4 regions of the Kitasatospora sp. NPDC058063 genome follow, and region 4 is predicted to be linked to each of the others. Evidence: riboswitches for the same ligand, from Rfam matches in the RefSeq annotation. Region 4 holds a riboswitch; each other region holds the start of a gene.
The links. A riboswitch is a leader RNA that binds a small molecule or an ion and turns the genes downstream of it on or off. The one in region 4 is predicted to bind cobalamin.
Positions count from the first base shown of each region.

Region 1 (7,484 bases), on a different contig from region 4:
GGGCGACGGCGGCGGCGGTGTCCGGGCCGACGCCGGTGTCGTCGTCCATGTGCAGCACCCAGACGTCGTCCTCCGCCTCGCCCTCCTCGATCCGCAGCTCGTGCGAGTAGTGGTTGGCGCGGGCCTTGAACTTGGTGCCGTTGGGCGTCTCGTACGCCTTCGGTACGGTCACCACGCGGATCAGCGGGTGACGCTCGGCCAGCTCGTCGATCTTCTCCCCGGCGGCGCAGCCCTCCTCGGTGAGGATGTCCACCCGCATCCACGGAAAGTACGGAGGAAGGTGCTCGACGTACGAGAGCACCGAGCGTTCCAGCGCCGGGTAGGTGTCGTGGCGGCCGATCGTCGGCACCAGCACGATCAGGAAGTCGTCCTCGACGGGCACGGCCGGGGTCATCCGGCTGACCTGGCGCAGCCGGCGGCGGACCATCAGCACGCCCTGGAAGCCGATCAGCACGCCGAAGACCGGCATGCCCCACAGGATGGTGATGGCCCAGCCGAGCGGGGTGGGATTGGGCACGTACGCCCACACCGAGAACGCGAAGATGATCACGAAGGAGATGTAGAACGGGGTCACCCGGGGCTTCCACGACATCTGTCGCTCGGCGAGCCGGGCGGCCTCGCGGGACGTGGTCAGCACCGCCCGCTCGGTGGTTGTCGATGACATGGCGAAAGCAGTTCCTCGTCTGGTGTCGTCTCGGCCCCGGGCGGGGCAAGGATCTTCGTGAGCGGTCAGCCCCGGGCGGTCACCCCTGGGGCGGCCTGTCCGCCGGCGGCGGCACGACGGGACCGGGCGGCACCGGGCCGGGGGCCACCGGTCCGGGGACCGGCGCGCCGGGCTGCGGCAGGACGGCGGGCCACGGCTGGGGCGGTTGCTGCTGATACGGCATCGGCGCCGGCGGCGGGCCCGGCACGGGCTGCCCCCAACCGGGCTGGGTCTGCTGCTGCCCGGGCAGGGGCTGCGGCCAGGCCGCCTGCGGGTACGGCTGGGGCTGGAGCGGCGGCTGGGGCTGGAGCGGCGGCTGCCCCCAGGCGGCAGGCTGGGGCTGGAACGCTTGCAGGACCGGGGCCTGAGCCGCAGCCGCGCCCGGCTGCTCCCGCCACACCGACCGGGCCAGCAGCGCGATCAGCACCGCGGTGACGACCACCCCGAGCCCAAAGGTCGTGAGCTTGAGCCAGCCCTCGGTGGTGCCGGTGAACCACTTCCGTTGCGGCTCGTCCAGGAGCGCGCCGGTCAGGCTGCGCACCCGGTTGTACCCCTCGACCAGCGCGACGCCGGCCGCCACCCCGAGCGCCCAGCCGCGCCCGCGCAGCAGGAGGGCGCCCGAGACCAGGTACAGCAGGCCGTAGTTGAGGCTTCCGGTCTCGGCGGCCACCGAGGAGCCGCCGTAGTAGAAGACGCCCTTGAGGTAGGTGGCGACGCCGACCTGACCGAAGCAGTTGTACCCGGCCCAGCCGAGCAGCACCACGCCCCAGCCGGCGGCCACCGCGCCGGCCGCGCGCATCGGACCCGTGCGTGTCATCCCGTATCCCCCGCCCCTCCGGGCCCGTCCCCGGCCGTTCACCCGCCCTCGGCTTCGCCGCCACAGGATGCCACACGGCGCAACGGAGCCGGAATTCCCCCCGTTCGGCGGGGCCGCCGGGTGCGGCCCACCTCACAGTGCAGGCTCCGCGCCGGAGATGGCGCCGGCTCAGCGCACGTGCAGACCGCCCCAGTCGACGTTCGCGCCGAACGAACCGGAACCGCCGGTGAGCGCCAGCGGACTGCGGTAGGTGGCGGTGACGTCGGCGGCCGAGTTGCGCGGCTGGTCCGGGGTCAGGTTGTTCGCGGTGAGCGACTGCCCCCAGACCGTCCAGATCGTCCAGGGCGTGCGCCGCAGGGTCTCCGGCTGGCGGGAGTTGACCGGGACGGCGAAGGACTCGGCCAGCATCCGAGGCTTACCGTAGGCGGACAGCCCGTCGTAGTACCGCTTGGTCCACACCTCGCCGGTGCCGATCGGGTGCGCCGGGCTGCCGCTGTAGTCGTCCACGCCGACCACGTCGACGAACTGAGCGCCCGGGTAGTAGTCCCAGGGGTCCACGCCCGGGGCGCCGTCCCAGGACACCGGCGTCCAGACGAACAGCAGGTTGTGCAGGCCGCGGGTCTCCACCAGGTACTTGTAGGTGATCTTCCACAGTGCCTGGTAGTCGGCCGGCTTCTGGCCCGCCCACCAGAACCGGCGGGAGCAGTCCAGCACGTTCATCTCGTGGTACGGGCGCAGCAGCACCGGCACGTCGCGGGCGGCCAGGTACTCCAGGTGGTCGGCCAGGTAGGACAGGTCGGTGATCAGCGCGCGGTACTCGGGGGTGTCGTGCGCCCCGTCCACCACCCGGCCGAACCAGTCGGGGTCCTTGGCCGCCGGCGACTTCGAACAGAGCACCCGGTCGAAGGACTTGACGTCCGATCCGGGATAGGGCTGGTGGAAGGACATCCCGACGATCCCGGCCGGTCCGCCGCCGTTGTCGGGCAGTTCGGTGCTGCTGCCGTCGCAGTTCTGCTGCACGCCCACAGCGCCGTAGCCGCCGTCCTCGGCGCGCGGGTGGCCGTCCCAGACGGCGGCGAGCAGGTCGACGGCGTCGTCGGTGTACTGCCAGCCGGCCCGGCAGGTGGGCCAGCGGCCGGCCGAGTAGGAGCGCGGATTGCCGACGCCCCAGCCGGTCTGGCCGTAGCCGGGGCCGAGGTCGGTCTCCACGAAGCCGGGCAGCTTGCCGGTGATGTCGGCGGCCTTCTTGTAGTAGTAGCCGACCTGTTTGGTGCCGCGGTAGTCCCCGTACTCGGGGTTGTTGCGCTCGTTGTGCGCCTCGACGTGCTGTCCGATCACCGTGCCGCCGCTCTGCCCGGTGCGGGCCTGGGCCTCCAGATCGGCGAGGAATTGCTGGACGGCGCGGGCGTTCGGCGAGGCCTGCGGGTCCCTGGCGAGCAGGTCCCGGCCCACCTCCGGCGGCAGGGTACGCCCGGGCAGGCCGACCGAGACCGGCACCCGTGGCGGCTGTTCGCCTTCGGCCCTGCCGTCGTGGTCCAGCAGGACGACCGCTCCCGCGGCGACGACGATCCCGGCCGCGGCCAGGACGGCGGGCTTGCCGCGCAGGGCTCTGGGCAGGGCCACGGACCGCTCCTCCGGTTGCTCGCCGGCGCCGCCCCCCACGGACGCAACCGGAACACACATGCGAAATGACTGTTCCGAGAGCCTGCCACACTCCCCCGGCCCCCGCGAACGACCCGCCGGGACCGGGGTGTCACGGCGGGTCAGCCCGCCGGGGTCCCCTGAACGCCGGGCGCGGCCGAGGAGGCGGCCTTGGCGCGCTTGAGCAGTTGGCCCTTCACGTGCTCGGCGAACCCGGCAGCCGCCGCGGTCGCCGTGGCGTCCGGAGCGTTGCCGCCCTTCGCCGAGCCCTCGACCGTGAAGTAGTCGTACCGGCCCAGGCTGTTGTGGGTACCGGTGCAGCCCGGACCGGCGCAGAACGCCGGCGAACCGGGGGCGGGCGCGCCCTTGAGCTGACCGGCGAAGTTCTTCAGCGCGGTGTCGGCCTGGAGCTTGTGCTCGAAGACCGCCACCCCGACGGTGACCGCGCTGTCCCCGGAGATGTACGTCGCCCGGAGGACCTGCTGGCACCCCTGGTCGCCGAGCACCTTGCCCAGCCCGCCGGTCGTGGAGTTCCCATCCCAGCAGGGCGAGTCCAGCGACACGACGGTGCGGTTCCAGGTGGCACCGTTGATCGTCACCTGGAGCGCGGAGAACAGCGCTCCCGCGTCCTGCGGCGCCGGGTCGGTGGTGGCCTCCCAGATCGGCTTCGACGGGTCGTCCGGCTGACCGCCCGGCGTGCCGGAGGCACTCGGGACGGAGGCCGGTTGGGTGGTCCTGCCGGCCGTCGGGGAACCGTCGTCCTTCTTGCCCTTGAAGAGCAGCACGCCGCCCGCGACCAGACCGCCCACCACGGCGACCGCGGCCACCACGCCGATGACCTTCATCCGGCGGCGGCGCTTGCCATCGGCCGCGTTGCGGTCCGCCAAGGCATCCCAGTCCGGCTCGACCCGCTGCGGCGGGACCGGCTGCGGGGGCTGCTGCTGCTGGAGGTGCCACTGCGGCTGCGGTGGTGGCGCGACCGGCTGCGGCACCGGCGGGACGGGCTGCGCGACCGGCTGCGGCACCGGCGGGACGGGCTGCGCGACCGGCTGCGGCACCGGCGGGATGGGCTGCGCGACCGGCTGCACCGACGGCACGACCGGCCCGTACGAGGCGGGCGGCGGCCCGAAACCACCACTCGGCGGCGGTACCGGACCAGGTACCACCGGCTGCTGACTCTGTGCGCCCCCCGGCCCGGCGGGAGGCGTTCCCTGCGGCCCCTGCCCAGGTGCGCCAGTTCCGTCGCTCATGCGCCCAGATCGTAGGGCATCCTCATGACCGCCGATCCTCCCGGTGACCATTCCGTATCGAAACCAGGACGCCCCCGGCCCGGTTCCGGGGGCTCCGGCGAACACCGCCCGCCACGTTTCTGGTACCACCGGTCATCGCTCCGACACGCGGCGCCGTACTACATCTGGGGTCGCTTCAGAGAGACACCACTACATGTATGCTCGCTTCTGCTGTCGATGCAGGGGAACCCGGTGCGAATCCGGGACTGCCCCGCAGCGGTGAGCGGGCGGCTCCAGCAGCCGCGCCCCGCGAGTCCGAGTACCTGCCGACGGCGTGCGCCACGGCCCTCCCGCAGAGGCCGCGCCGGCACCAGCAGTACCCCTCCGGGCCTCGCGGGCGGGCCGGGGAGTCACCTCGCGCGACGCTTTTTTGCGTTCGCGCCGTGCTCCCCTGCCCAGATCGGCCCGGTGGCCCCCCGATCACCGCCGCCGATCGCCGCCAGGAGAGAGCGCCTTGACCACCGCTGCCTCAGCCACCCTGCCCGCCCAGGGCTCCGGTACCGCCTTCACCGACCCGACGGTCTCCGACCCCGGGGGCGCGCTGCTGCGGCTGCTCACCGACCGCAGCACCGACCTCACCGAGGTCGACCCCGGCCATGTCGCCGCCGCCGCGCTGCGCGGCCGCCACGCCGGCTCGGACTTCGCCGAGCTGCGCGGGCTGGCCGTGGACGCCGCCGCGTCGATGATCGCCGAGGACCCCCAGTACTCGAAGCTCGCCGCCCGCCTGCTCGCCCTGGAGATCGTCGACGAGGCGAACAGCCAGGGCTCGGTGTCCTTCTCCGCCTCGATCGCCGTCGGCCACGCCGAGGGCCTGATCGGCGACACCACCGCCGCCTTCGTCACCAAGCACGCGGCCGCGCTGGACGCGCTCGTCGACACCAAGGGCGACGACCGCTTCGAGTACTTCGGCCTGCGCACGGTGCAGTCCCGCTACCTGCTGCGCCACCCGATCACCCGCAAGGTGATCGAGACCCCGCAGCACTTCCTGCTCCGCGTCGCCTGTGGCCTGGCGGTCGGCGACAGCGAGCAGTCCGTGCGCGAGGTGGCCGAGCTGTACGGCCTGATGAGCCGCCTGGAGTACCTGACCTCCTCGCCGACGCTCTTCAACTCCGGCACCCGCCACCCACAGATGTCGAGCTGCTACCTGCTCGACTCGCCGCTGGACAACCTGGACTCGATCTACAACCGCTACGCGCAGATCGCCCGCCTGTCCAAGCACGCCGGCGGCATCGGCCTGTCGTACTCGCGCATCCGCTCGCGCGGCAGCCTGATCCGCGGCACCAACGGCAAGTCCAACGGCATCGTGCCGTTCCTGCGCACCCTCGACTCCTCGGTCGCCGCCGTCAACCAGGGCGGCCGCCGCAAGGGCGCGGCCTGCGTCTACCTGGAGACCTGGCACGCCGACATCGAGGAGTTCCTGGAGCTCCGCGACAACACCGGCGAAGAGGCCCGCCGCACCCACAACCTCAACCTGGCGCACTGGATCCCGGACGAGTTCATGCGCCGGGTCAACGCCAACCAGGACTGGTCGCTGTTCTCCCCGGCCGACGTGCCGGAGCTGGTCGACCTGTGGGGCGAGGAGTTCGACGAGGCCTACCGCAAGGCCGAGCTGGCCGGCAAGGCCGTGCGCACCATCCCGGCGCAGACCCTGTACGCCCGCATGATGCGCACCCTGGCGCAGACCGGCAACGGCTGGATGACCTTCAAGGACGCCTCCAACCGCGCCGCCAACCAGACCGCGCTGCCGGGCCGCACGGTGCACTCCTCCAACCTGTGCACCGAGATCCTGGAGGTCACGGACGACTCCGAGACCGCCGTCTGCAACCTGGGCTCGGTCAACCTGGGCGCCCACGTGGCCCCCGGTGCCACGGCCGACGACCTGATCGGCGCCATGGACTGGGAGCGCCTCGACGCCACCGTCCGCACGGCCGTGACGTTCCTCGACCGCGTGGTGGACATCAACTTCTACCCGACCACCGAGGCCGGCACCTCCAACTCCCGCTGGCGGCCGGTCGGCCTCGGCGTGATGGGCCTCCAGGACGTCTTCTTCAAGCTGCGGATCGACTTCGACTCCGCCGAGGCCGCCCGCCTGTCCACGCTGATCGCCGAGCGCATCATGCTCACCGCGTACGAGCGCTCCGCCGACCTGGCCGAGCAGCTCGGCCGCCACGAGGCGTACGGCGAGACCCGCGCCGCCCGCGGCGAGCTGCACATCGACCACTTCCCGACGGCCGCCCCGCAGTGGGCCGACCGCTGGACGGCGCTGCGCGCCCGGATCGCCGAGACCGGCCTGCGCAACTCGCTGCTGCTGGCCATCGCGCCGACCGCGACCATCGCGTCCATCGCCGGCGTGTACGAGTGCATCGAGCCGCAGGTGTCCAACCTGTTCAAGCGCGAGACGCTGTCCGGCGAGTTCCTCCAGGTCAACCCGTACCTGGTGCGCGAGCTCAAGGAGCTCGGCGTCTGGGACCAGCAGACCCGCGACGCCCTGCGCGACGCCAACGGTTCCGTCCAGGAGCTGAACTGGCTGCCCGCCGAGGTGCGTTCGCTGTACCGGACGGCCTGGGAGCTGCCGCAGCGCGCGCTGATCGACCTGGCCGCGGCTCGCATGCCGTACCTGGACCAGAGCCAGTCCCTGAACCTGTTCATGGCGGCGCCGACCATCGGCAAGCTCAGCTCGATGTACGCCTACGCGTGGAAGGTCGGTCTGAAGACCACCTACTACCTGCGTTCGCGCCCGGCCACCCGCATCGCCCAGGCCGCGTCCGGTGCCGCCCGTGCCGCCGCGCCCGCGCCCGTGCCCGTGAACACCCCGACCCTCACCCCGGAGCAGGAAGCCGCCCTCGCCTGCTCCCTGGAGAACCCCGAGTCCTGCGAGGCCTGCCAGTAATGTCCCAGTCCGAAGACCGCAAGATGCTGCTCGACCCCGGCTTCGAGCTGACCCTGCGCCCGATGCGCTACCCGTCGTTCTACGACCGGTACCGGGACGCGATCAAGAACACCTGGACCGTCGAGGAGGTGGACCTGCACTCCG
Region 1 covers NZ_JBHVSD010000007.1:145,565-153,048, reverse strand. Annotated here, with positions in the region: gene ACFVUY_RS14275 (glycosyltransferase family 2 protein) at 1-664, opposite strand, end outside; gene ACFVUY_RS14270 (hypothetical protein) at 744-1,520, opposite strand; gene ACFVUY_RS14265 (glycoside hydrolase family 26 protein) at 1,689-3,143, opposite strand; gene ACFVUY_RS14260 (hypothetical protein) at 3,284-4,258, opposite strand; cobalamin riboswitch at 4,592-4,736, shown strand; gene ACFVUY_RS14255 (ribonucleoside-diphosphate reductase subunit alpha) at 4,929-7,340, shown strand; gene ACFVUY_RS14250 (ribonucleotide-diphosphate reductase subunit beta) at 7,340-7,484, shown strand, end outside.
Region 1: it holds a riboswitch for cobalamin, as region 4 does, so the genes downstream of both, ACFVUY_RS14255 (ribonucleoside-diphosphate reductase subunit alpha) here and ACFVUY_RS20540 (HoxN/HupN/NixA family nickel/cobalt transporter) in region 4, are expected to answer to the same signal.

Region 2 (7,484 bases), on a different contig from region 4:
CCCGGGCGGCGTCCCGGCGGGCGGAGACCGGGAGGTCGAGCACCGGCGAGTCGAGGATGAGGCCGCTGACGGCGTGCGGCCAGGCGGTGCGGGCCGCGGTCTGGAGGGCCGTGGTCGCGCCGACGGACCAGCCGTAGAGGATCACCTTGCCCGCGCCGCTGTCGAGCGCCAGCCGTACCGCCGCCTCGATGTCGCGCCACTCGGTCTCGCCGAAGTGGCTGAGCCCGTCCGGGGAGGCGGGGGCGCCCTGGTCGCCGCGGTAGGTGACGGCGAGGGTGGGCAGGCCGAGCCGGTCGAGGACGGGGAGCACCGGGAGGGTCTGCTGGCGGTCGGCCTCGGGGCCGTGCACCAGGATCACCCAGGTGCCGCGCTTGCCGTCGAGCCGCCAGGCGGGAAGGGCGCCGAGCTCGCCGTCGGCGGTGGTGTCGGTGAAGGGGAGGCCGAGTGCCTCGGTGGGGTCGCCGAGAAGGACCCGGGGGGTGAAGCGGACCTCGGTGCCGGGGGTGAGCGTGCCCCGGTCGGCGCGGAGCAGCCGGCGGGTGACGCCCCGCTCGTCGCTGTGCAGGACCTCCTCGACGACCGCGTGCCCGCCGTCCGCCCACTCGACCGCCCAGCGGCCGGGGCGCAGGCTCTCGGGGCCGCGGGTGAAGGTGACCCGGCCGGGGGCGAGGCCGCGGACCAGGACCGGCCCGGACTCCGGGACGGCGGCCACCGGACGGACCGTCCGCTCGGAGGCCCGACGGCCGATCACCAGCACGGCGGCCCCGACCGCGGCGGCCGCCACGACGGCGGCGGTTCCCCAACGCATTTCACTCCCCGCTCTGTTGCTCACGGACCGGACGGTGTTCGGGCACCAGTTCACCGGCGCTCCGTCCGCCCGGCCACCGGGCTGGGCCGTCCGGGTCACCCGGGCGGCGGCCCGGCGGCGCTGAGGAGGTGTCGGAAGCGGGCAATGAGGATGGTGGGGCGGGACGGCGGCGGAGCCGGCGGTGCCCCGCTGGGAGGGGATGTGGTGTTCCCGGTGGGAGGGACGTGGTGTTCCCGGTGGAGGGCGGCCCCGCGCCTGGCGATCCCCCGGCGCGTCGGCGGCGTCCGCGTGTGACCAACCCCTCCGTGACCTCGGTTGACTCCCGGTTCGGGCCCGTGATGGGATCCTGGGGCCAAACGGAGGCATGGAGAGGAAGCCGGTGGAATTCCGGCGCGGTCCCGCCACTGTCACCGGGGAGCACGCTCGGAACATCGCCACGGCGGCCGTCGACGGCCGCTGGAAGGCTCCGGGGGTGCGTTCGACCCGGAAGCCAGGAGACTCTCGCCCCCGTCACGTCGATCCAGGGCGCGGACCCTGAGTGAGGACACGCACGCGATGCAGGCTGCCCCGCCCCACCGGACTCCGAGCTGCCCTCCGCCGTGCCCCCGATGACCCCGCTCGGACCCTCCTCCTCGCCGCGCCCGCTGGCCCGCGCCGCCGCGTTCGCGCTCGGCGCCGTCGCGGGCCATGTCGCCGACGCCCGCTTCGCCGACCCCCGCCGGGGCCATCCGGTGGCTGTCTTCGGCAGCGCCGCGACCCGGCTGGAGCGTCGGCTGTGGCGCGACGACCGCGGCGCGGGGGCCGGCTACACGGCGCTGTGCGTGGGCGCGGTCGCGGCGGGCGCGCTCGCCCTGGACCGTACGGTGGGCCGGCGTCCGCTGGGCCGGGCGGTGCTGGCGGCGGCCGCGACCTGGACGGTGCTCGGCGGCACCTCGCTGACCCGGGAGGCGCGCACCATCGGCCGCTCGCTGGCCGCGGGCGACCTCACGGCCGCCCGGGAGCGGCTGCCGCACCTGTGCGGGCGGGACCCGAGCGCGCTGGACGGCCAGCAGATCGCCCGGGCGGTGGTCGAGTCGGTGGCCGAGAACACCGCCGACGCCGTGGTGAACGCGCTGACCTGGGGCGCCCTGGCCGGCACGCCCGGCCTGCTGGCCTTCCGCGCCGTGAACACCCTGGACGCGATGGTGGGTCACCGCTCGCCGCGCTACGCCCGGTTCGGCTGGGCCTCGGCCCGGCTGGACGACCTGGCGGGCTGGCCGGGCGCCCGGCTGACGGCGCTGCTGACGGTGGCCGCCGCGCCCGAGCCCCGTACGGCCTGGCGGGTCTGGCGGCGCGACGGCTCCGCGCACCCGAGCCCGAACGCGGGCCAGGCCGAGGCGGCGTTCGCCGGCGCGGTGGGCGTACGGCTGGGCGGGGCGCTGCGGTACGGCGAGCGGGTGGAGCACCGGCCCGTGCTGGGTGCGGAGCTGCGGCCGGTGACGGTGGACGACATCGAGCGCGCCTGTGCGCTCTCCCGGCGGGTGGGCGCACTGGCGCTGGGTACGACGGTCGCGGGGCACGTCCTGCTGCGGATGCTGCTGAGGAAGAGGGGACGGGCATGAGCAAGGCGCTGCTGGTCGCGGGGACGACCTCGGACGCGGGCAAGAGCGTGGTGACGGCCGGGATCTGCCGTTGGCTCGTCCGCCAGGGCGTGCGGGTCGCGCCGTTCAAGGCGCAGAACATGTCGCTCAACTCCTTCGTCACCGCCGACGGTGCCGAGATCGGCCGCGCCCAGGCGATGCAGGCGCAGGCCGCCCGGGTGGAGCCGGAGGCGGCGATGAACCCGGTGCTGCTCAAGCCGGGCGCGGACGGCCGCAGCCAGGTGGTGCTGCTCGGCAGGCCGGTGGCGGAGGTGGGCGCGCTGGACTACCGCGAGCGCAAGCCCGTCCTGCTGGAGCGTGCCCTGGAGTGCCTGGCGGACCTGCGCGGCCGCTACGACGTGGTGGTCTGCGAGGGCGCGGGCTCGCCCGCCGAGATCAACCTGCGCGACCGCGACATCGCCAACATGGGCCTGGCGACGGCCGCCGCCCTGCCGGTGGTGGTGGTCGGGGACATCGACCGCGGCGGGGTCTTCGCGGCGATGTACGGGACGCTGGCGCTGCTGTCGGCGGAGGACCAGCGGCACGTGGCCGGCTGGTTCGTCAACAAGTTCCGCGGTGACGCGCGGCTGCTCGCGCCCGGGCTGGAGATGCTGCACGGGCTGACCGGCCGTCCGGTGCTGGGCACGCTGCCGATGCTGCCCGGGCTCTGGCTGGACGCCGAGGACTCGCTGGACCTGTCGACGGTGGTGGACCGGGCGGACGGGCCCGGGCCGTACGGCGCGGACGTGCTGCGGGTGGCCGTGGTGCGCTTCCCGCGGCTGTCCAACTTCACCGACATGGACGCGCTCGCGCAGGAGCCGGGCGTGCTGGTGCGCTGGGCGACCCGCCCGGAGGAGCTGGCCGACGCCGACCTGGTGGTGCTGCCCGGGACCCGGGCCACCGTCGCCGACCTCGCCTGGCTGCGCGAGCGCGGTCTGGAGCCGGCGCTGCGGGCGCGGGCGGCGGCCGGGCTGCCGGTCCTCGGGGTCTGCGGCGGCTACCAGATGCTGGCGCGCTCGATCGTGGACGAGGTCGAGTCGAAGGCGGGGGCCGTCGAGGGCCTCGGCCTGCTGCCGACGCAGGTGCGGTTCGGCGCCGAGAAGGTGCTGGCGCGGCCGGTCGGCGAGGCGTTCGGGCAGCGGGTGGAGGGCTACGAGATCCACCACGGGGTGGTCACCGTCGAGGGCGGGGACACGTTTGTCTCCGACGGCCGGGGACGGAGTCTGGACGGCTGCCGGGTGGGCCCGGTCTGGGGCACGACCTGGCACGGCGCGCTGGAGAACGACGGGTTCCGCCGCGAACTCCTGCGCGAGGTCGCCGCGCTGTCGGGCCGGGCGTTCGTCCCGGCCCCGGACACCTCCTTCGCCGCGGCGCGCGAGGCCCGGCTGGACCGGCTGGGCGACCTGATCGAGGAGCACGCCGACACCGACGCGCTGTGGAAGCTGATCGAGGGCGGGGTGCCGGCGGCCGGATCGCTGCCGTTCGTCCCGCCCGGGGCCCCTGGGAGCGACGCATGAGCCGGGTACGGCAGCAGGGCCAGGCAGGATCACGCAACCGGGCAGGATCACAGGACCGGACAGTGCCGCGGGACGGGGCACGACAGGAGTGGGGTACGGCATGAGTGACGTCCGCTATCCGTTCACCGCGATCGTCGGCATGGCCGACCTGCGGCTCGGGCTGCTGCTGAACGCGGTCTCCCCGGCCGTGGGCGGCGTGCTGGTGCGCGGCGAGAAGGGCACCGCGAAGTCGACCATGGTGCGCGCGCTGGCCGGCCTGCTGCCGTCCATCGCCACCGTGGACGACTGCCGCTTCGCCTGCGACCCGACCGCGCCCGACCCGCAGTGCCCGGACGGGCCGCACGTCTCCCCGCCCGCTTCCGAACGGCCGGCCCAGCTGGTCGAGTTGCCGGTCGGCGTGGCCGAGGACCGGATCGTCGGCTCGCTCGACCTGGAGCGGGCGCTGGCCGAGGGCGTCAAGGCGTACGAGCCCGGGCTGCTCGCCAGGGCGCACCGCGGCGTGCTCTACATCGACGAGGTGAACCTGCTCCAGGACCACGTGGTGGACCTGCTGCTGGACGCCGCCGCGATGGGCCGCTCCTACGTCGAGCGCGAGGGCGTGTCGGTGCGCCATGCGGCCCGGTTCCTGCTGGTGGGCACGATGAACCCGGAGGAGGGCGAGCTGCGGCCGCAGCTGCTCGACCGGTTCGGCCTGACCGTCGAGATCGCCGCCACCCGGGATCCGGCCGAGCGTGCCGAGGTGGTCCGCCGCCGGCTCGCCTACGACGCGGACCCGGCCGGCTTCGCCGAGCGGTTCGCCGAGGAGGAGCGGGCTCTCGCCGAACGCATCGTCGCGGCGCGGGAGTTGCTGCCCAAGGTAGAGCTGACCGATGTGGCGCTGCGTCAAATCACCGCCGTGTGCGCCGCGTTCGAGGTGGACGGGCTGCGCGCGGACATCGTGATGGCCCGCACGGCCGTCGCACTGGCGGCCTGGGACGGGCGCACCGAGGTGCAGGAGGAGGACGTCCGCAAGGCGGCGCAGCTGGCGCTGCCGCACCGGCGCCGCCGCAACCCCTTCGACGCGCCGGGGCTGGACGAGGAGCAGCTGGAGCGGACGCTGGAGGAGCACGCGCAGCAGGAGGAGCCGGAGCCCGAGGGCGACGGACCGGACGGCGACGGCGACGGGCCGGAGGGCGGCCCGGACGGGGGCGGCCCCGACGGCGGCGGCGCGCCCGAGCCGTCCGACAGCGGCCCCGAGGGGTCCGCTCCCGAGGCGCCCTCCCCCGAGGGCCCCGAGGCGCCCGCGCAGCAGCCCGCACCCGCCCAACACCCCTCTCCTGCACGGGAATCGGCTCCGGTCGCGGCCGGGGACCCGTACCGGACGCAGCTGTTCACCGTCAAGGGCACCGGGCACGGCGCCCAGGGCCGCCGCTCCCCCGCCGAGACCACCGGCGGGCACACCATCCGCGCCCGCCGCCCGCAGGGCGCGCTCGGCCGGCTGCACCTGACCGCGACCCTCCAGGCCGCCGCGCCGCACCAGGCGGCGCGCGGGCGCAGCGGGCGGGCGCTGGTGGTGCACAAGGACGACTTCCGCGAACAGGTGCGCCAGGGGCGGGAGTCCAACCTGGTGCTGTTCGTGGTGGACGCCTCCGGGTCGATGGCCGCCCGGCAGCGGATGACCACCGTCAAGGGCGCGGTGCTGTCGCTGCTGATGGACGCCTACCAGCGCCGCGACAAGATCGGCATGATCACCTTCCGGGGCGCGGGTGCCGAGCTGGCGCTGCCGCCCACCTCCTCGGTGGAGGTCGGCGCGGCCCGGCTGGAGTCGCTGCCCACCGGCGGGCGGACCCCGCTGGCCGCCGGCCTGCTGCGCGCGCACGAGGTGCTGCGGGTGGAGCGGCTGCGCGACCCGAGCCGGCGCCCGCTGCTGGTCGTGGTGACCGACGGCCGGGCCACCGGCGGGCGGGACGCGCTCGCCCGCTCGCACCGCGCGGCCGCGCTGTTCGCGGCACAGGGCACGGCGAGCGTGGTGCTGGACTGCGAGTCCGGCCCGGTCCGCCTGGGCCTGGCCCGCACCCTGGCCGGGCTGCTCGGCGGCACCGCCGTCGGCCTGGACGAGCTGCGCGCCGAGGGCGTGGCCTCGCTCGTCCGCGAGAGCCGGTCCGACAACCGTTCTGCGAACCGTGCAACCACCGCGATGCGAAAGGCGGCCTGAGCCGACATGCCCAAGGGTGTCCCCGAGAGCGTTCCCGACGACGGCCTGACGACCCGTCAGCGCCGCACACTGCCGATCACCGCCGTGCACACCGGCCCCGGCAAGGGCAAGTCCACGGCCGCGTTCGGTATGGCGCTGCGGGCCTGGAACCAGGGCTGGCCGGTCGGGGTGTTCCAGTTCGTGAAGTCCGCCAAGTGGAAGGTCGGCGAGGAGAACGCGCTGCGCGTGCTCGGCGCCTCCGGCGAGGGCGGCACCGTCGACTGGCACAAGATGGGCTCCGGCTGGTCCTGGATCCAGCGCTCCGCCGAGCAGGAGATGTCCAGCGAGGAGGCGGCCAAGGAGGGCTGGGAGCAGGTCAAGCGGGACCTCGCGGCCGAGACCTACCGCTTCTACGTGCTGGACGAGTTCACCTACCCGATGCACTGGGGGTGGGTCGACCCGGACGAGGTGGTGGCCGTGCTCAAGGACCGTCCGGGCAGTCAGCACGTCGTCATCACCGGCCGGTACGCGCCCGAGGCGCTGACCGGATTCGCCGACCTGGTCACCGAGATGACCAAGGTCAAGCACCCCATGGACGCCGGCCGCAAGGGCCAGCGCGGTATCGAGTGGTAGGCCGTTGAGCACCGTCCCCCGCCTCGTCGTCGCCGCGCCCTCCTCGGGCGCCGGCAAGACCACCGTCGCCACCGGCCTGATCGCGGCGCTCGCCGCGCGCGGGCTGGCGGTGTCGCCGCACAAGGTCGGCCCCGACTACATCGACCCGGGCTACCACGCGCTCGCCGCCGGCCGCCCGGGCCGCAACCTGGACGCCTTCCTGTGCGGGCCGGAGCGGATCGCACCGCTGTTCCTGCACGGCGCGGCGGGGGCGGACGTCGCGGTGGTCGAGGGGGTCATGGGCCTGTTCGACGGGGCCTCCGGGCGCGGGGAGCTGGCCTCCACCGCGCACGTCTCCAAGCTGCTGCGGGCGCCGGTGGTGCTGGTGGTGGACGGCTCCTCGCAGTCCCGCTCGGTCGCCGCGCTGGTGCACGGCTTCGCCTCCTGGGACCCGCAGGTGCGGCTCGCCGGAGTGATCCTGAACCGGGTCGCCTCCGACCGGCACGAGCAGCTCCTGCGCGAGGCCCTGGAGGAGGGCTCCGGCGTGCCGGTGCTGGGCGCGCTGCGCCGCTCCGCGGCGGTCGCCACGCCGTCCCGCCACCTCGGGCTGATCCCGGCGGTGGAGCGCTCGGCGGAGGCCCTGCGGGCGGTCGCCGACATGGGTGAACTGGTGGCCTCCTCGGTCGACCTGGACGCCCTGCTCGAACTCGCCCGGACGGCGCCGGACCTGGACGCCGAACCGTGGGACCCGTCGG
Region 2 covers NZ_JBHVSD010000009.1:79,929-87,412, forward strand. Annotated here, with positions in the region: gene ACFVUY_RS17520 (alpha/beta hydrolase) at 1-808, opposite strand, end outside; cobalamin riboswitch at 1,177-1,309, shown strand; gene ACFVUY_RS17525 (cobalamin biosynthesis protein) at 1,417-2,409, shown strand; gene ACFVUY_RS17530 (cobyric acid synthase) at 2,406-3,944, shown strand; gene ACFVUY_RS17535 (putative cobaltochelatase) at 4,045-6,138, shown strand; gene cobO (cob(I)yrinic acid a,c-diamide adenosyltransferase) at 6,145-6,750, shown strand; gene ACFVUY_RS17545 (cobyrinate a,c-diamide synthase) at 6,755-7,484, shown strand, end outside.
Region 2: it holds a riboswitch for cobalamin, as region 4 does, so the genes downstream of both, ACFVUY_RS17525 (cobalamin biosynthesis protein) here and ACFVUY_RS20540 (HoxN/HupN/NixA family nickel/cobalt transporter) in region 4, are expected to answer to the same signal.

Region 3 (7,484 bases), on a different contig from region 4:
AAGGCCGGCGAGGGCAAGACCGGCAGCGCCGTCGTGATGCGCTGGATGCCCAACGGGCCGATCGTGATGAACACCACCAACATGCCCGGCGACCTGCTGAAGAAGGCCGGCGCCGGCACCATGCCGATCGCCGACGGCCTGGGCGCCCAGCCCCACTCGGACCCGCTGTCCCTGGAGAACCTCAACAAGGCCGACGCCGACCGGGTGTTCGTCGCCACCCTGAACGCCGAGGGCGAGAAGGCCCTGGAGACCGCCCGCAAGCAGGAGGCGTTCACCCGCCTCAAGGCCGTCGGCACCAACCAGCTCATGGGCGTCGACGGCCAGGTGTGGAGCAGCAGCTCCGGCCCGATCGCGGCGGAGAAGGTCGTCGAGGACATCGAGAAGGCCTTCGGCGCGAAGTAGCCGCCCCGGCCGGGGAATTACCCCCCCGAGCATTCCGAAGGGCCGCCGTCGCAGCGAATGCGGTGACGGCCCTTCCGGCGGTTCCCACCGGCGGCGCGGGCCGGCGGCGACGCGTTGTGAACAACGGACCCCCGGGCAGCTGCCCGGGGGTCCGCCGTCATGCCTCCAGGACCAGCCGCAGGAGTTCGCGCAGCGACCCGCGCTGCTCGGCGTCGAGCCGGGCCAGCGGGTCGCCGGCGAAGGGCATGCGGGCGCGCAGATCCGCGGCGACCTCGCGGCCGGCGGCGGTGGCGGCGACGTGCTTGACGCGACGGTCGGCGGGGTCGACGCTGCGCTCGACCAGGCCGCGGGACTCCAGGCGGTCGACGATCACCGTCACATTGGACGGCTCCGCGTGCAGCCGCTCGGCGATCCGGCGCGTCGGGACCGGAACCTCGGCGGCGAGCAGCGCCTTGGCCTGCAGCGCGGTCAGGTCGTGGGCCGCCGCGGCCGCCTCGGACTCCCGGCCGTAGCGGCGGTTGACGGCCGCGAAGAGTCCGACGATCTCCTGGGTGAGGTCATCCGATGGGTGGGACATGACCACCAGACTATCCAGGTGCTTGACAAAGTGAAATGTCAGCCCACATAGTTATGGATCATATTGGTTATGATCCATAAGCACTGGGAGTCCAGCGAGATGAGCGACCGGACCGTCCTGATCACCGGCACCTCCTCCGGCATCGGCCTGGCCACCGCCGTCGCCGCCGCCCGCGCCGGCTGGCACGTCATCGCCACCATGCGCAACACCGCCAAGGCCGGCCCGCTGCTGGCGGCCGCCGAGGAAGCCGGGGTCACCGTCGACCTCCGGACGCTCGACGTCACCGACCCCGCGTCGGTCGAAGCCTGCCTGGCCGGCGTCGACCGGCTGGACGCGCTGGTCAACAACGCCGGCGCCGGCCACATCGGCACCCTGGAGCAGGAGAGCGTCGACGCCGTCCGCGCCGTCATGGAGGTCAACTTCTTCGGGGTGCTGCACGTCACGAAGGCCGCCCTGCCCCTGCTGCGGGCGAGCAAGGGCCGCGTGCTGACCGTGACCAGCGTCGGCGGCGTGGTCGGCCAGCCCTTCAACGAGGCCTACTGCGCCGCCAAGTTCGCGGTCGAGGGCTACATGGAGTCCCTCGCCCCGGTCGCGGCCACCGCCGGTGTGTCCGTCAGCGTCGTCGAGCCGGGCGCGGTGGCCAGCGAGTTCGTCGGCAACGTGGGCCTGACGGACGACGCGACCGAACAGGCCGGACCGTACGCCCCGGCCCTGGCCGCCTACCTGGACCGCACCCGCGGCGCCTTCGCCAACGCCCAGGCGGCCGAGGACGTGGCCACCGGAATCCTCGACCTGCTCGCCGCCGAACGACCCGCGTTCCGGATGCTCACCTCCGACGCCGCCCGGGCCTTCGCCGGGGTCAAGCTCAAGGACCTCGACGGCTCGGCCGTCCAGGGCCTCACCTCCGGCTGGGTCGCCTAGTCGATCACCGGGGCAGGAAGCCCGCGAGCGGCACGATGGCCGGGACCGGGGTGGGCGCGGCAAGGCCGCCGCGCCCACCCCGCCCGCCGTCAGCCGGCGAGTTCCTCGCGCAGCAGGCGGGCGGCGGCGACCAGGCTCTCCAGGGAGGCCCGGGTCTCCGGCCAGCCACGGGTCTTCAGCCCGCAGTCCGGGTTGACCCAGAGCCGCTCCGCCGGGATCGCCGCCAGGCCCGCGCGCAACAACGAGACGGCCTCGTCGGTGCTGGGGACGCGCGGGGAGTGGATGTCCCAGACGCCGGGGCCGACCTCGCGCGGGTAGCCCGCCCCGGCCAGCTCGCCGGCCACCTCCATGTGGGAACGGGTGGCCTCCAACGAGATCACGTCCGCGTCGAGTTCGTCGATCGCCGTCATGATCGCGCCGAACTCGGCGTAGCACATGTGGGTGTGAATCTGGGTGTCCGCGCGGACGCCGGAGGTGGCGAGGCGGAAGGCCTCGGTGGCCCACGCCAGGTACGCCGGGCGGGCGGCGGCCCGCAGCGGGAGGGTCTCGCGCAGCGCCGGCTCGTCGACCTGCACGACGGCGGCGCCGGCCGCCTCCAGGTCGACGACCTCCTCGCGCAGGGCGAGGGCCACCTGCCGGGCGGTGTCGGCGAGCGGCTGGTCGTCGCGGACGAAGGACCAGGCGAGCATGGTGACCGGGCCGGTCAGCATGCCCTTGACCGGGCGATCGGTCAGGCCCTGCGCGTAGCCGAACCAGTCGGTGGTCATCGGATGCGGACGGGAGATGTCCCCGGCCAGCACCGGCGGGCGCACGTACCGGGTGCCGTACGACTGGACCCAGCCGTGCCGGGTGGCGAGGTAGCCGGTGAGCTGCTCGGCGAAGTACTGGACCATGTCGTTGCGCTCGGGCTCGCCGTGCACCAGGACGTCCAGCCCGGCCTTCTCCTGGTAGGCGACGACCTCGCGGACCTCCGCCTCCATCCGCTCCCGGTAGGCCGGGGCGTCGATCCGACCCGCCGTCAGATCGGCGCGGGCGGTGCGCAGTTCGGTGGTCTGCGGGAAGGAGCCGATGGTGGTGGTCGGCAGCAGCGGCAGCCCGAGCCGGGCGCGCTGGGCCTCGGCCCGTACGGGGTAGGGCTGGGCGCGCCGGGTGTCGTCGGCGGTGACGGCGGCGGCGCGGGCGCGCACCGCCGGGTCGCGGGTGATCGGGGAGTTGGCGCGGGAGGCGAGGTCGGCGCGGTTGGCGGCGAGCTCGGCGGTGATCGCGCCGGTGCCCTCGCGCAGGCCCCGGGCGAGCAGTGCCGCCTCGCCGGCCTTCTGCCGGGCGAAGGCCAGCCAGCGGGCGATCTGCGGGTCGATGTCGCGCTCCGCGGCGGCGTCGATCGGCACGTGCAGCAGCGAGCAGGACGGCGCCACGTCGACGGTGTCGGCGAGGCCCAGCAGGGTCGCCAGGGTCGCCAGCGACTTCTCCAGGTCGTTGATCCAGATGTTGCGCCCGTCGATCACCCCCGCCACCAGCCGCTTGCCGGGCAGGCCGCCGGCGGCGGCGAGGTCCTCCAGGTTGGCGGCGGCCGGGCCGGTGAAGTCCAGCGCCAGGCCCTCGACCGGGGCCTTGGCCAGCACCGGCAGCGCCTCGCCGAGCCGGTCGAAGTAGCTCGCGACCAGCAGCTTGGGCCGCTCGGTGAGACCGCCCAGTTCGCGGTAGGCGCGGGCGGCCGCGTTCAGCTCGGCCGGGGTGCGGTCCTGCACCAGCGCGGGCTCGTCCAGCTGCACCCACGCGGCGCCGGCGGCGCGCAACTCGGCCAGCAGCCGGGCGTAGACGGGCAGCAGCCGGTCCAGCAGGGTGATCGGCTGGAAGTCGGCGGCCACCCCGGGCGCCGGCTTGGCGAGCAGCAGGTAGGTCACCGGGCCGACCAGCACCGGCCGGGCGGCGTGGCCGAGCAGCAGCGCCTCGCGCAGCTCGCCGACCGCCTTGGCCGGGTTCGCGGCGAACACCGTGTCCGGGCCCAACTCCGGCACCAGGTAGTGGTAGTTGGTGTCGAACCACTTGGTCATCTCCAACGGAGCGACGTCCTGGTTGCCGCGCGCCATCGCGAAGTACCCGTCCAGCGGGTCGGCGTCGACCGCCTCCCGGTGCCGCGGCGGGATCGCACCGACCGCCACGGTGGTGTCCAGCACGTGGTCGTAGAGCGAGAAGTCCCCGGTCGGGACCTCTTCGACGCCGGAGTCGGCGAGCTGCTGCCAGTTCGTCCGACGCAGGTCGGCGGCGGTCGCCAGCAGCGCCCCGGCCGCTACCGCGCCGTTCCAGTACCCCTCGATCGCCTTCTTCAATTCACGGCCCCGGCCCTGGCGGGGGTAGCCGTGGGCGGTGGCGACGCTCGCCGCGGCTGCGGACTTCGTGGTCAAGGGACTCTCCTTCGCGAGTCTGGATCCTCAAGTGCCCGGTGACGGCACGAGGACGCGAAGGGATGACGGACCGGACGGACGACCGCACCCGTGCGCGGCTCCGCCCGATATGGTCGCCGACCCGCCCACGAGGTCACCGGATGGCCGGGCGCGAACGCTCGCGCACGGGCAGTGGCAGGTCTTCGGACTCGCGGGCACACCCACCTCGGCCGAAACCGGGGCGGACACCTACTGGCCGTCGCTTCCCAGACCCGTCCCGGGTCCAGTGCGTATGACGGCGGTCGTTCCCACTCACCGCTGCGGGGCAGTCCCGGACTGGCCAGTTGAAAGGCGTCACCGGGTTCCCTCTTACGACACCCTGCCTGGCGGACAGGGCGAACCAGCTGCACCGCCAGCTTAGGGGCAAACCGTCGGCGTCGAGGCGGAAATCTCGCAAGGCGTCCGCGTGCTGAGACGCGGGCTCCGCGCCCGGCCCGGGCGGCGCACCCGGGAGCGGGCGGCAGAATGGCTCCCATGCGGCACATCTTCGTCATCGGCATCGGCGCGGGCGACCCCGACCACCTCACCCTGCAAGCGGTCAAGGCGATCGGTCGCACCGACGTCTTCTTCATCCTCGACAAGAGCGAGGAACGGCAGGACCTGATCGGGCTGCGCCGCCGGATGCTGGCCGACCACGGACGGCCCGGGCACCGCCTGGTCGCGGCGCCGGACGCCGAACGGGACCGCGCCACCCCCGCGTACGCGGCCGCCGTGGACGACTGGCGCGTCCGCCGCGCCGATCTGGTCGAACGGCTGGTCGCCGAGCACCTCGGCCCGGGCGAGAACGGCGCCTTCCTGGTCTGGGGCGACCCCGCCCTCTACGACAGCGTCATCGCCGTGATGGACGACGTGTCGAACCGGGGCGGCGTGCCCTTCGCGTACGAGGTGATCCCGGGCATCAGCAGCGTCTCCGCGCTCGCCGCCCGGCACCGCACCACGCTGACCCGGGTCGGCCGGCCGGTGCAGATCACCACCGGCCGCCGCCTCGCCGAGGGGTTCCCCGAGGGGGTGGACGACGTGGTGGTGATGCTCGACGGCCGGGCCGCCTTCGCCGGGATCGACCCCGAGGGGATGGAGATCCACTACGGCGCGTACCTCGGCACCCCCGACGAGGTGCTCGTCTCCGGTCCGCTCGCCGAGGCCGCCCCGCGCATCCGCGAGCTGCGCGAGCGGGCCCGGGAGCGCAAGGGCTGGATCATGGACACCTACCTGCTGCGACGCTCGGACGGCTGCCCCGACGCCTGACGGAGGCTCGACGGGCCACAGTGGCACCACCGTGCGCGCCGGACTCGTACCGGTTTCCCTGACACCGAGGACCTGCCGTCGACCATGCGGTCGGACGTCCTGCCAAGTCCGGGGCACCGGCCCGCCGCGTCGGGCGGCGGCCTCAGTCCAGGAGCTTCGCCACCACCCGGTCGAGCGCGCGGAGGTCCTCCGGCGGCAGCGCGAGCAGCGCGTCCGGCGGCGTGGCGAGGATCCCGGTGGCGAGCGCGGCCTTCGCCTCGCCCTCCTCGGTGAGGTGGACCAGCTTGGAGCGCCGGTCCGCCGGGTTGGTGATGCGCTCGGCGAGCCCGCGCCGCACCAGGTCGTCCACGATGACGCTGGTGTACGGCGGGTCGGCGGTCAGCCGCTCGGCCAGCTCCCGCAGGGTGATCGGGCCGGCGGCGAGCCGGCGCAGCGCCCTGACCCGGCTGAAGCTCATGCCGAGGGCTTCGGCGACGGTCCTGCGGCGGTCGTGGCGCTCCAGCACGAGCGCGTACATCCCCTGCCAGACCCGGGCCGCCGTCGCGGCGTCCGTCCCGCTCCCCTCCGGGTGCCCACCGGTGTCGAGGCGCTCCATCAGGCGTCCACCGTCTCCTTCGTCTCCGTGCTTCCCTCGGCCGCCTCCTCGGCGGCGAGCCGCCGCGCCGTGCGCTCGGCCGTCGCCCGGGCCCAGCGGCCGGAAGTGAGCGTACCGGTGACCAGCACGGCGGCGCCGCAGCCGGCGATGATCCACCATGCCGTCCGGGCCGCCCCGGTGAAGGCCGCCGGGTCCGCGAGGGCGCTGCCGGCCATCAGGGCGCCGGTGACCGCGACGCCCAGGGACTGGCCGACCTGTCGGCTGGTGGAGGCCACCGCCGCCGCCACGCCGGCCTGCGAGCGGGGCATCCCGGAGACGGCGGTGTTGGTGATGGGCGCGTTGACCAGGCCGAAGCCGGTACCGAAGAGCAGGAAGGCGAGGACCAGCAGCCAGCTCGGCAGGTGCTCGGAGTAGCCGACCGCCTGGAGCACTGCGCTCGCGGTCAGCGCCGCCCCGGCCAGCAGCAGCGGCGTGCGCGGCCCCCGGGCGGCCACCATCCGGCCGGACAGCGGCGCGGTGAGCAGCGACATGACCGCCATCGGCAGCATGAAGAGTCCGGCGTGCAGCGGGTCGAGCCCGCGGACGTCCTGGAGGTACAGGGAGGTGAGGAAGAGGAAGCCGCCGAGGCCGGCGAAGGCGGCGACCGCGATGACGGTGGCGCCGGAGAAGGGCGCGGATCGGAAAAACCGCAGATCGATCAGCGGGTCGGTGCGCCGGGGTTCGTACCGCAGCAGGCCCAGCAGCGCGCCGAGGGAGGCCGCCGTGCAGCCGAGCACCACGGGCGAGGTCCAGCCGCGCTCCGGCGACTCGATGATCGCGTAGGTGAGGGCGGCGAGCACCACGACGACCAGCAGCTGGCCGACCGGGTCCACCCGGCGGGTGCGGGCCGCCCGCGACTCCGGCACGTAGCGGGTGGTGAGGAAGAGGGCGGCCAGGCCGATCGGGACGTTGATCCAGAAGATCGCCCGCCAGCCGGCCGACTCCACCAGCGCCCCGCCGATGATCGGCCCGGCGGCCATGCTGATGCCCACCACGCCGCTCCAGACGCCGATCGCCCGGGCGCGCTGCCGGGAGTCGGTGAAGGTGTTGCTGATGATCGACATGGCGACGGGGTTGAGCATCGATCCGCCGACCGCCTGGAGCATCCGCGCGGCGATCAGCCAGCCGAGCCCGGGGGCCAGGCTGCACAGCAGGGAGGCCGCGGTGAACACCACCAGTCCGATCCGGAACACCCGGCGGCGGCCGATCCGGTCGGCGGTCGAGCCGGAGAGCATCAGCAGGCTCGCCAGCACCAGGGTGT
Region 3 covers NZ_JBHVSD010000004.1:309,076-316,559, forward strand. Annotated here, with positions in the region: gene ACFVUY_RS09315 (ABC transporter substrate-binding protein) at 1-402, shown strand, start outside; gene ACFVUY_RS09320 (MarR family winged helix-turn-helix transcriptional regulator) at 560-979, opposite strand; gene ACFVUY_RS09325 (SDR family oxidoreductase) at 1,049-1,900, shown strand; gene metE (5-methyltetrahydropteroyltriglutamate--homocysteine S-methyltransferase) at 1,990-4,305, opposite strand; cobalamin riboswitch at 4,461-4,704, opposite strand; gene cobF (precorrin-6A synthase (deacetylating)) at 4,819-5,589, shown strand; gene ACFVUY_RS09340 (MarR family transcriptional regulator) at 5,732-6,184, opposite strand; gene ACFVUY_RS09345 (MFS transporter) at 6,184-7,484, opposite strand, start outside.
Region 3: it holds a riboswitch for cobalamin, as region 4 does, so the genes downstream of both, metE (5-methyltetrahydropteroyltriglutamate--homocysteine S-methyltransferase) here and ACFVUY_RS20540 (HoxN/HupN/NixA family nickel/cobalt transporter) in region 4, are expected to answer to the same signal.

Region 4 (7,484 bases):
CAGGAATGTAACCACCGGTAATGCGGGGCCGCCGGGTCAGGGGCGGGGCGCCCGGGCCAGCTGGCGGGACTGCGCGACCAGGCGGCCGGACTCGTCCCAGACCTCCGCGTCCTCCTCGAAGTAGCCGCCGGCCAGGTTGCGGGTCGCGTGGGTGACCCGCAGCCAGCCGGGCACGGGCCTGGCGCGCAGGTGGACGGTCAGCTCGATGGTGGGCGCCCAGCCCGGCATGCCGAGGTCGAAGGTGACCGGCGGCAGCGCGTCGGCGACCAGCAGGAGCAGCAGCGGGTCGGGCTCGCGGCCGTCGGCGAGCCGGAACCAGCCCTGGATCCGCCCGTTGCCGGAGGGCTGCCCGAGCGCCCAGCCGATGGTGGCCGGGTCCAGCCGCAGGTCGAACCGCTCCAGCAGGGCGGCCTGGGCGATCAGCTCCTTGGGCGCGTGCTCGACGCCGATGCACTCGTCCGGCGGCGGCAGCTGCGGCGGCCGCGCGCTGGTGCGCACCTCGCCGTCGGCGGTGGCGAGGTCGCCGTGGCTGGCCACCACCCGCAGCCGCTCGACGCCGTCCTGGCTGAGCGAGGCGGTGCCGGTGGACAGGCCGCGGCCGGTGCGCAGCACCTCGGTGCGGACGGTGGCCGGGCCGGGGGTGGAGGCGGACAGGTAGTAACCACTGATCGACACCGGGTCCGGGTGGGTGCCGTGCTCCAGCGACAGCGCGTGTCCGGCCACCGCGAGCAGCAGTCCGCCGTTCACCCCGCCGCCGATCTGCCAGCCGGCGCCGAGCTCGGCGTCGTAGCGGCCGGCTTCCTCGGGGTGCCTGGTCAGGGCGATGCCCTGGTCGAACTCGCTGCGGATCGCGGTGGTCATCTGGGGGGACCTGCCCTTCACGCGTGGTTCCGGACGTCAAGTTACTGACAAGTAGGTCCCCACCCTACGCCGACCGGGTGAAACGCGGAACGGCCGCCGGACACCTGTTCGGGTCCGACGGCCGTCCGCGAGGTCCACCCGTCTACCGGCGGATGCTCGGCTTCAGCTCCAGGAAGCGGGCGAGCATGCCGTTGACGAAGGCCGGGGAGTCGTCCGTGGAGAACTCCTTGGCGATCTCGACGGCCTCGTCCAGGACGACGGCGTCCGGGACGCCGTCCTCCCAGATCAGCTCGTAGGCACCGAGCCGCAGGACGTTGCGGTCCACGATCGGCATCCGGTCGAGCGACCAGCCGACGGAGTACTGCTCGATCAGGTCGTCGATGCGACGAGCGTGCTGGACGTACCCCTCGATGAGCTCCATGGTGTACTCACCGACCTGCGGGGTGCCCTCGTCGGGCCTGGGCTCGCGGGCGCGGGCCACCCAGTCGGCGAGGACCTGCTGCGGGTCGACCCCGCGGTGGTCGGCCTCGAAGAGGATCTGGAAGGCCCTGGTGCGGGCCTTGCTGCGTGCGGCCGACACGGACTTACTTCACCCGGCCGAGGTAGCTGCCGTCGCGGGTGTCGACCTTGACCTTCTCACCCTTGGTGACGAAGAGCGGCACCTGGATCTCGGCGCCGGTCTCCAGGGTGGCCGGCTTGGTGCCACCGGTGGAGCGGTCGCCCTGGACGCCCGGCTCGGTCTCGGCGATGGTCAGCTCGACCGCGGCCGGGAGCTCGATGTAGAGGACCGAGCCCTCGTTCTGCGCGACGAGGGCCTCGAAGCCCTCCAGCAGGTACTTGGCGGCGTCGCCGACGACCGACGGCTCGATGGTCAGCTGGTCGTAGGTGTCCATGTCCATGAACACGAAGTTCTCGCCGTCCTTGTACGAGAACTGCATGCCGCGCTTGTCGACGTTGGCGGTCTCGACCTTGGTGCCCGCGTTGAAGGTCTTGTCGACGACCTTGCCGGTCAGGACCTCCTTGAGCTTGGTACGCACGAAGGCCGGGCCCTTGCCGGGCTTGACGTGCTGGAACTCGACGACGGACCAGAGCTTGCCGCCCTCCAGCTTGAGGACCATGCCGTTCTTGAGATCGTTCGTGGAAGCCACGGGCGCACTAACTCCTGTATAGCTGTCAAGGAACCAAGGGATTGCGTCCTGCCTCCCACGGCCCCGGGGGGCCGCGGTCACAGGGCGAGGAGCTCCTTGGTGGTGATGGTGAGCAGCTCGGGCCCGCCCTCTTCGAGGGGGCGCACGACGAGCGTGTCCTCGATCCGGACGCCGCCCCTGCCCGGGAGGTGGACCCCCGGACCGACGGTGACCGGCACGCGGCTGTCCAGTTTACCCATGTCCGACGGACCGAGGCGCGGCGCCTCCCGGATCTCCAGCCCGACGCCGTGGCCCACCGGGTGCGGGGAGGCCTCGGTGTGGCCGGCCGCCTCCAGGACCTGCCGGGCGGCCCGGTCGGGCACGCACTGCTCCACGCCCGGTCCGAGCGCCTCCCGCCCGGCTCGCTGGGCCCGGAAGACCAGCCGGTGCAGCTCCACCTGCCAGGGCGCGGGGGCCGCGCCGATCACGAAGGTGCGGGCGGTGGAGACGCCGTAGCCGCGGTACTGGGCGCCCATCACCACGGTCAGGAAGTCCCCCTCCTCCACCCGGCGGTCGGTGGGCTGGTGGGCGGCCTGGCCGGAGTGGCTGCCGGTGCCGACCGAGACCGGGAAGGCGGCCCGGTCGGCGCCGTGGTCGATCATCCGGCGCTCCAGCTCCATCGCCAGGTGCCGCTCGGTGCGGCCGACCAGGATCGACTCCAGCAGCTCGCCCAGCGCCTGGTCGGCAATCTCGGCGGCGATCCGCAGGTCGGCGATCTCGTGCTCGTCCTTGATCACCCGCAGCCGCTCGACCGTCTGGCCGAGGTCCACCAGCCGGGCCCCTTCGCTCAGGCCGCCCACCGCCCGGTGCCGGGTGACGGTCAGGTCGTGCTCCTCCACCGCCAGTCCCGACACCCCGGACCGCGCGGCGACGGCCGCGACGGCCAGCGCGGAGTCCGCCCCGGCCGCCACCGGGAGCCGGGTGACGTCCGGGGCGATCAGGTGCTCCCCGGTGTCGTCCGGCGGCAGGTCGTCCGGCAGCGCGAGCAGCGCCCGCTCCCTGGTCAGCAGCAGGCTCGCCCCGCAGGGCGCGCAGCCCGTCAGGTACCGCACGTTCGCCGCGCGGGTGATCAGCGCCGCATCGGCCCCGGCCGCACTGCAGTGCTCCCTCACCCGCTCCCGCCGCCCCGCGTACGCATCCGCCATGCGTCGAGCCTACGAACCCCCGGCCCGAAGCGCCCGCCGAGCACCCCCGGCAGAACCCCCAATACCCCTTGCACGCCCCCCTGCGCGACCGCGGCACCGTCCCCTCGGACCCACGCCCCGCCGCCCGCCGCCCGCCGCCCACGCAGCGTGCCGCCGAGGGGCCCCGCACCCCCCGGCGGCCCCTCGGACCCGACCGACCGCTACGCTCCGTCACGAATCTGTCACTGCCGGTCCTGTGCGAGTGCGACCCGGTCGCCGGCCGGCACGTCGACTTCCGCGAGGAGCGCCGACCCGGGGCGCACCCGGCCCCCGGAACGCGAACGGCGCCTCCCCACCGCGGGGAGGCGCCGTTCCGGCGTGCGCGGGCAGGCCGCTGCTCGCGGCCGGGCGGCTCAGGAGCCCTCGGGTGTCCAGCGCTTCTCGACCCCGGCGAGCTTCCAGTACCCGATCGCGATCGCCCAGACGACCACGAACAGCCCGGCGATGGCGTAGCCGACGTTGTCCAGCGAGATGTCGGCGATGAAGCCGGTGACCGGGTCGGTCAGATCGAGCTTCTCGTGCAGCACCCCGACCAGCTCGATGGTGCCGATGACGAAGGCCACCGCGATCGACAGACCGGTGATGGTCAGGTTGTAGTACACCTTCCGCACCGGGTTGGCGAAGGCCCACTGGTACGCGAAGTTCATGAACGTCCCGTCCAGGGTGTCGAACAGGCTCATCCCGGCCGCGAACAGCAGCGGCAGGCAGACGATCGCGTACCAGGGCAGCCCGGAGGCGGCGCCCGAGCCGGCCATCACCATCAGGGTGACCTCGGTCGCGGTGTCGAAGCCCAGCCCCAGCACCATGCCCACCGGGAACATCTGCCCGGGCCGGGTGATCGAACGGGTCGCCCGGTTCAGCACCCGGGCCATGAAGCCGCGCGAGTCGAGGTGCGCCTCCAGCTCCTTCTCGTCGAACTTTCCGGCCCGCATCGAGCGGAACACCCTGAGGATGCCGAGCAGCGCCGCCAGGTTGAGCGCGCCGATCAGGTAGAGGAACACGCCGGAGGTGGTCGTCCCGATCACGCCGAGCCACTTGTGGGTGGTCGACTCGTCGTCCATCAGGGTGTTCGCCAGCTGCGCGCCGCCCGCCACCAGGGCGGCCATCACCACCACCATCGAGGAGTGCCCGAGGGCGAACCAGAAGCCCACCGAGACCGGGCGCTTGCCGTCCGCCATCAGCTTGCGGGTGGTGTTGTCGATCACCGCGATGTGGTCGGCGTCGAAGGCGTGCCGCATCCCGAGGGTGTACGCGGTGATACCCAGGCCCACCCCGAAGACCTGGGTACCGACCGCGTACTTCTCGGGTGCGACCAGGAAGATCAGCGTGCCGAAGGCCACCACGTGCATGGCCACGATCACCGCCATCAGCCCGGCGGTACGGACGGTGTCCTCGCGCCGCCACTGGAAGCTGGGCAGCGCGGAGGGGGCCGGTTCGGCCCCGGCGGCAACGGTTTCGGGCAGGGTCATCTGCGGATCACGCTCCAGCACCTCGTGGAAAACCTCGTGAGATGCCGTGGCCGGTCTCCTGGCTGACGGGACGCCCGTACCCGCCTTCCCAAGCGCGCGAGGCGCCCAGTGGCTCCATGGGTACGGACGACGTTCCTCCGCGGACGGAGGAACGACCCGATCACAGTGGCGAGGGCCGCTCCGGGCTGGGACCCCTGAGGGTCCGTCACCGGTCTTCCCGAGCACCACGGCGGGGAACACCGTAGGGGCCACGCCCCGACCCGTGCAAGGTTGCGCACCTGCGCAGGTGTCCAGGATCACAGACCGCCGCCTGCGAGAATGTCCGCATGCATCTCGTACCGGCCGACCGCGCGGGCCACCGCACCATCGACGGGCACCGGGTCTGCGAGGCCATCGCCGCGATCGGCGACCCGGCCCACGTCCGGTCCTGGGCCGAGCGGTTCTCCCTGCTCGCCGACCCCGGCCGGCTCGCCCTGCTGCTCGCCCTCCACCGGGCCGGGCCGCTCGCCGTCACCGACCTCGCGGTCGCCACCGGCATGCGCGACCCCGCCGTCTCCCAGGCCCTGCGGCTGCTCCGCACGGCCGGCGTGGTCACCGGCGACCGGGACGGACGCGTGGTGCGCTACCAGCTCGTGGACGAGGCCATGCGCCCCCTCCTCGACGAGTGCGCCGCCGGCGAACACCACGAGCCCACCGCGGCCACGGGCTGACCCACCGGCCCGGCCCCGGAACCGCGCCGCGGCCGGAGCGGATGAGTACGATCATGACGTGCCGTCCCGCCCCCACGCCTGGCCCGCCGACCGGTGGAACACCCGACCGGTCAGGGCCCGCGTGCTGGCGGTCGCCCGCACCCTCACCTCGGCCACCCGGGTCCTGGACGTCCTGACCCTGCTGAACCCGGACGGCATCGAGCGGTACTTCACCGTCAACCCCGGCTCCGCCTTCGCCGACCGCGCCCTGGACGAGTACCTGCACGGCCTGCCCGGCTTCACCGTGCTGGACTGGGAGGACGCCGTCAGCCGCCGCTTCGACCTGGCCGTCGCCTGCGCCGTCCACTCCTCCATGCACCGGCTGGACGCCCGCCTCGTCGTCCTCCCGCACGGCGTCGGCTACAACCGGCTGGTCACCGAGTCCACCGGCGACACGGTCACCGCCGCGGGCCTTTCCCGCAACGAACTCACCCACCGCGGACGGGTATTCGTGGACGTCCTCGGCCTCTCCCACCCCGAGCAGCTGGACCGGCTGCGGGTCTCCTGCCCCGAGGCGCTGGACGTCGCCCGGGTGGTCGGCGACCCCTGCTTCGACCGGATGCTCGGCAGCCGGCGCTCCCGCGACGGCTACCGCGCCGCGCTCGGTGCCACCGGCGGCCGACGGCTCGTCGTCGTCAGCTCCACCTGGAGCGAGCACTCCTTGTTCGGCCGCCGCCCGGACCTCCCCCGGCGGCTGGTCCGCCGGCTCCCCGCCGACGAGTACACGGTGGCCGTCGTCCTGCACCCCAACGTGTGGAGCCGCCACGACCCCGAGGCGCTGCTCGACGACGCCCGCCGGATGGGCCTGCGCCTGATCCCGCCCCACCAGGGCTGGCAGGCCGCGCTCGTCGCCGCCGACTGCGTGATCGGCGACCACGGCTCGGTCACCGTCTACGGCGCCGCCCTGAACCACCGCACCCTGCTCGTCGCCACCGGCGCCGCCGAACTCGACCCCCGCTCCCCCGGCTACGCCTTCGGCCAGGCAGCGCCCGTCCTCGACCCGGACGGGGACCTCGCCGCCCAGGTCGAACAGGCCCTCGCCCGGGACCCGGCCGACCTGAGCGCGATCACCGACCGCTCGCTCGCCCACCGCGGCGAATCCGCCCGGCTGCTGCGCCCGCTGCTGCACTCCTTCCTGGCCGGGCTGGACGAGCCCGGGGACGAACCGGCCCTGCCGCCCTACCCCAGGCCGGCCCCGTGCCCCGGCACCGTCGACCGGCCCACCGCGTACGACGTCGAGGGCCGGAGCGAGGGCACCGAGGTCGGCCTGCGGCGCTACCCCTTCGACCCGCACGACCACGCTCCGCGCGGCTTCCACGCCCTCACCGACGAGCACCCGGGCGACGCCCTGCGCTACACCGCCGAGGTCCTGGCCCGCACCGAGGTGCACGCCGAACTCCCCGCCGCCCGCTGGCTCGCCGACTCCGCCGCCGAACTCCCCGGCCTCGCCGTCGCGGTGGCCGCCCTCGGCCCGGCCCGCCACCTGCTCCGACTGCGCACCGGCCTGCTGCTGGAGGCCCGCGCCGAACCGGACTGGACCTGCCCCGACCCCGCCGTCGACCCGCTGCTGCTCGGCTCCGCCGTGGCCTGCTGGCTCGCCGACGGCGGCGACCCGGCCGGCCTCCCCCGGCACGGCCTCACCGTCCGCACCGGCGAGCACCGCACCCGGGTGTCCTTCCGCACCGGCCCCTGAGAAGGGCGCTACTCCGGCAGCTCCCGCAGCCGCGCCCGGCTGCGCTCCGCGAGCTCCGCGTCGTCCAGCTCCTCGGCGAGGGCGAGCAGCAGGGTGTGGGCCTGCGCCTCCTTCGCGTACTGGCCGCGCTCCTCGGCCCGCCGGGCGCAATCGCCCGCGTGGGCGGCGGCGAGCTCCGGCTGCCCGAGCGCCCGGTGGGCCCGGGCGCGGACCAGCGGCAGCTTCATCAGCATGTCCTCGTCCCGTGTCCGCTCGGCCTGCGCGGTGGCCTCGGCCAGCCGGGCCAGCGCCTCCTGCGCGCGGCCGTCGGCGATCAGCGCCTGCGCCAGGTTGTAGCTCTG
Region 4 covers NZ_JBHVSD010000011.1:64,850-72,333, reverse strand. Annotated here, with positions in the region: gene ACFVUY_RS20560 (thioesterase family protein) at 37-861, opposite strand; gene nusB (transcription antitermination factor NusB) at 1,004-1,441, opposite strand; gene efp (elongation factor P) at 1,446-2,009, opposite strand; gene ACFVUY_RS20545 (M24 family metallopeptidase) at 2,087-3,193, opposite strand; gene ACFVUY_RS20540 (HoxN/HupN/NixA family nickel/cobalt transporter) at 3,586-4,701, opposite strand; cobalamin riboswitch at 4,732-4,945, opposite strand; gene ACFVUY_RS20535 (metalloregulator ArsR/SmtB family transcription factor) at 5,028-5,411, shown strand; gene ACFVUY_RS20530 (hypothetical protein) at 5,470-7,143, shown strand; gene ACFVUY_RS20525 (AAA family ATPase) at 7,152-7,484, opposite strand, start outside.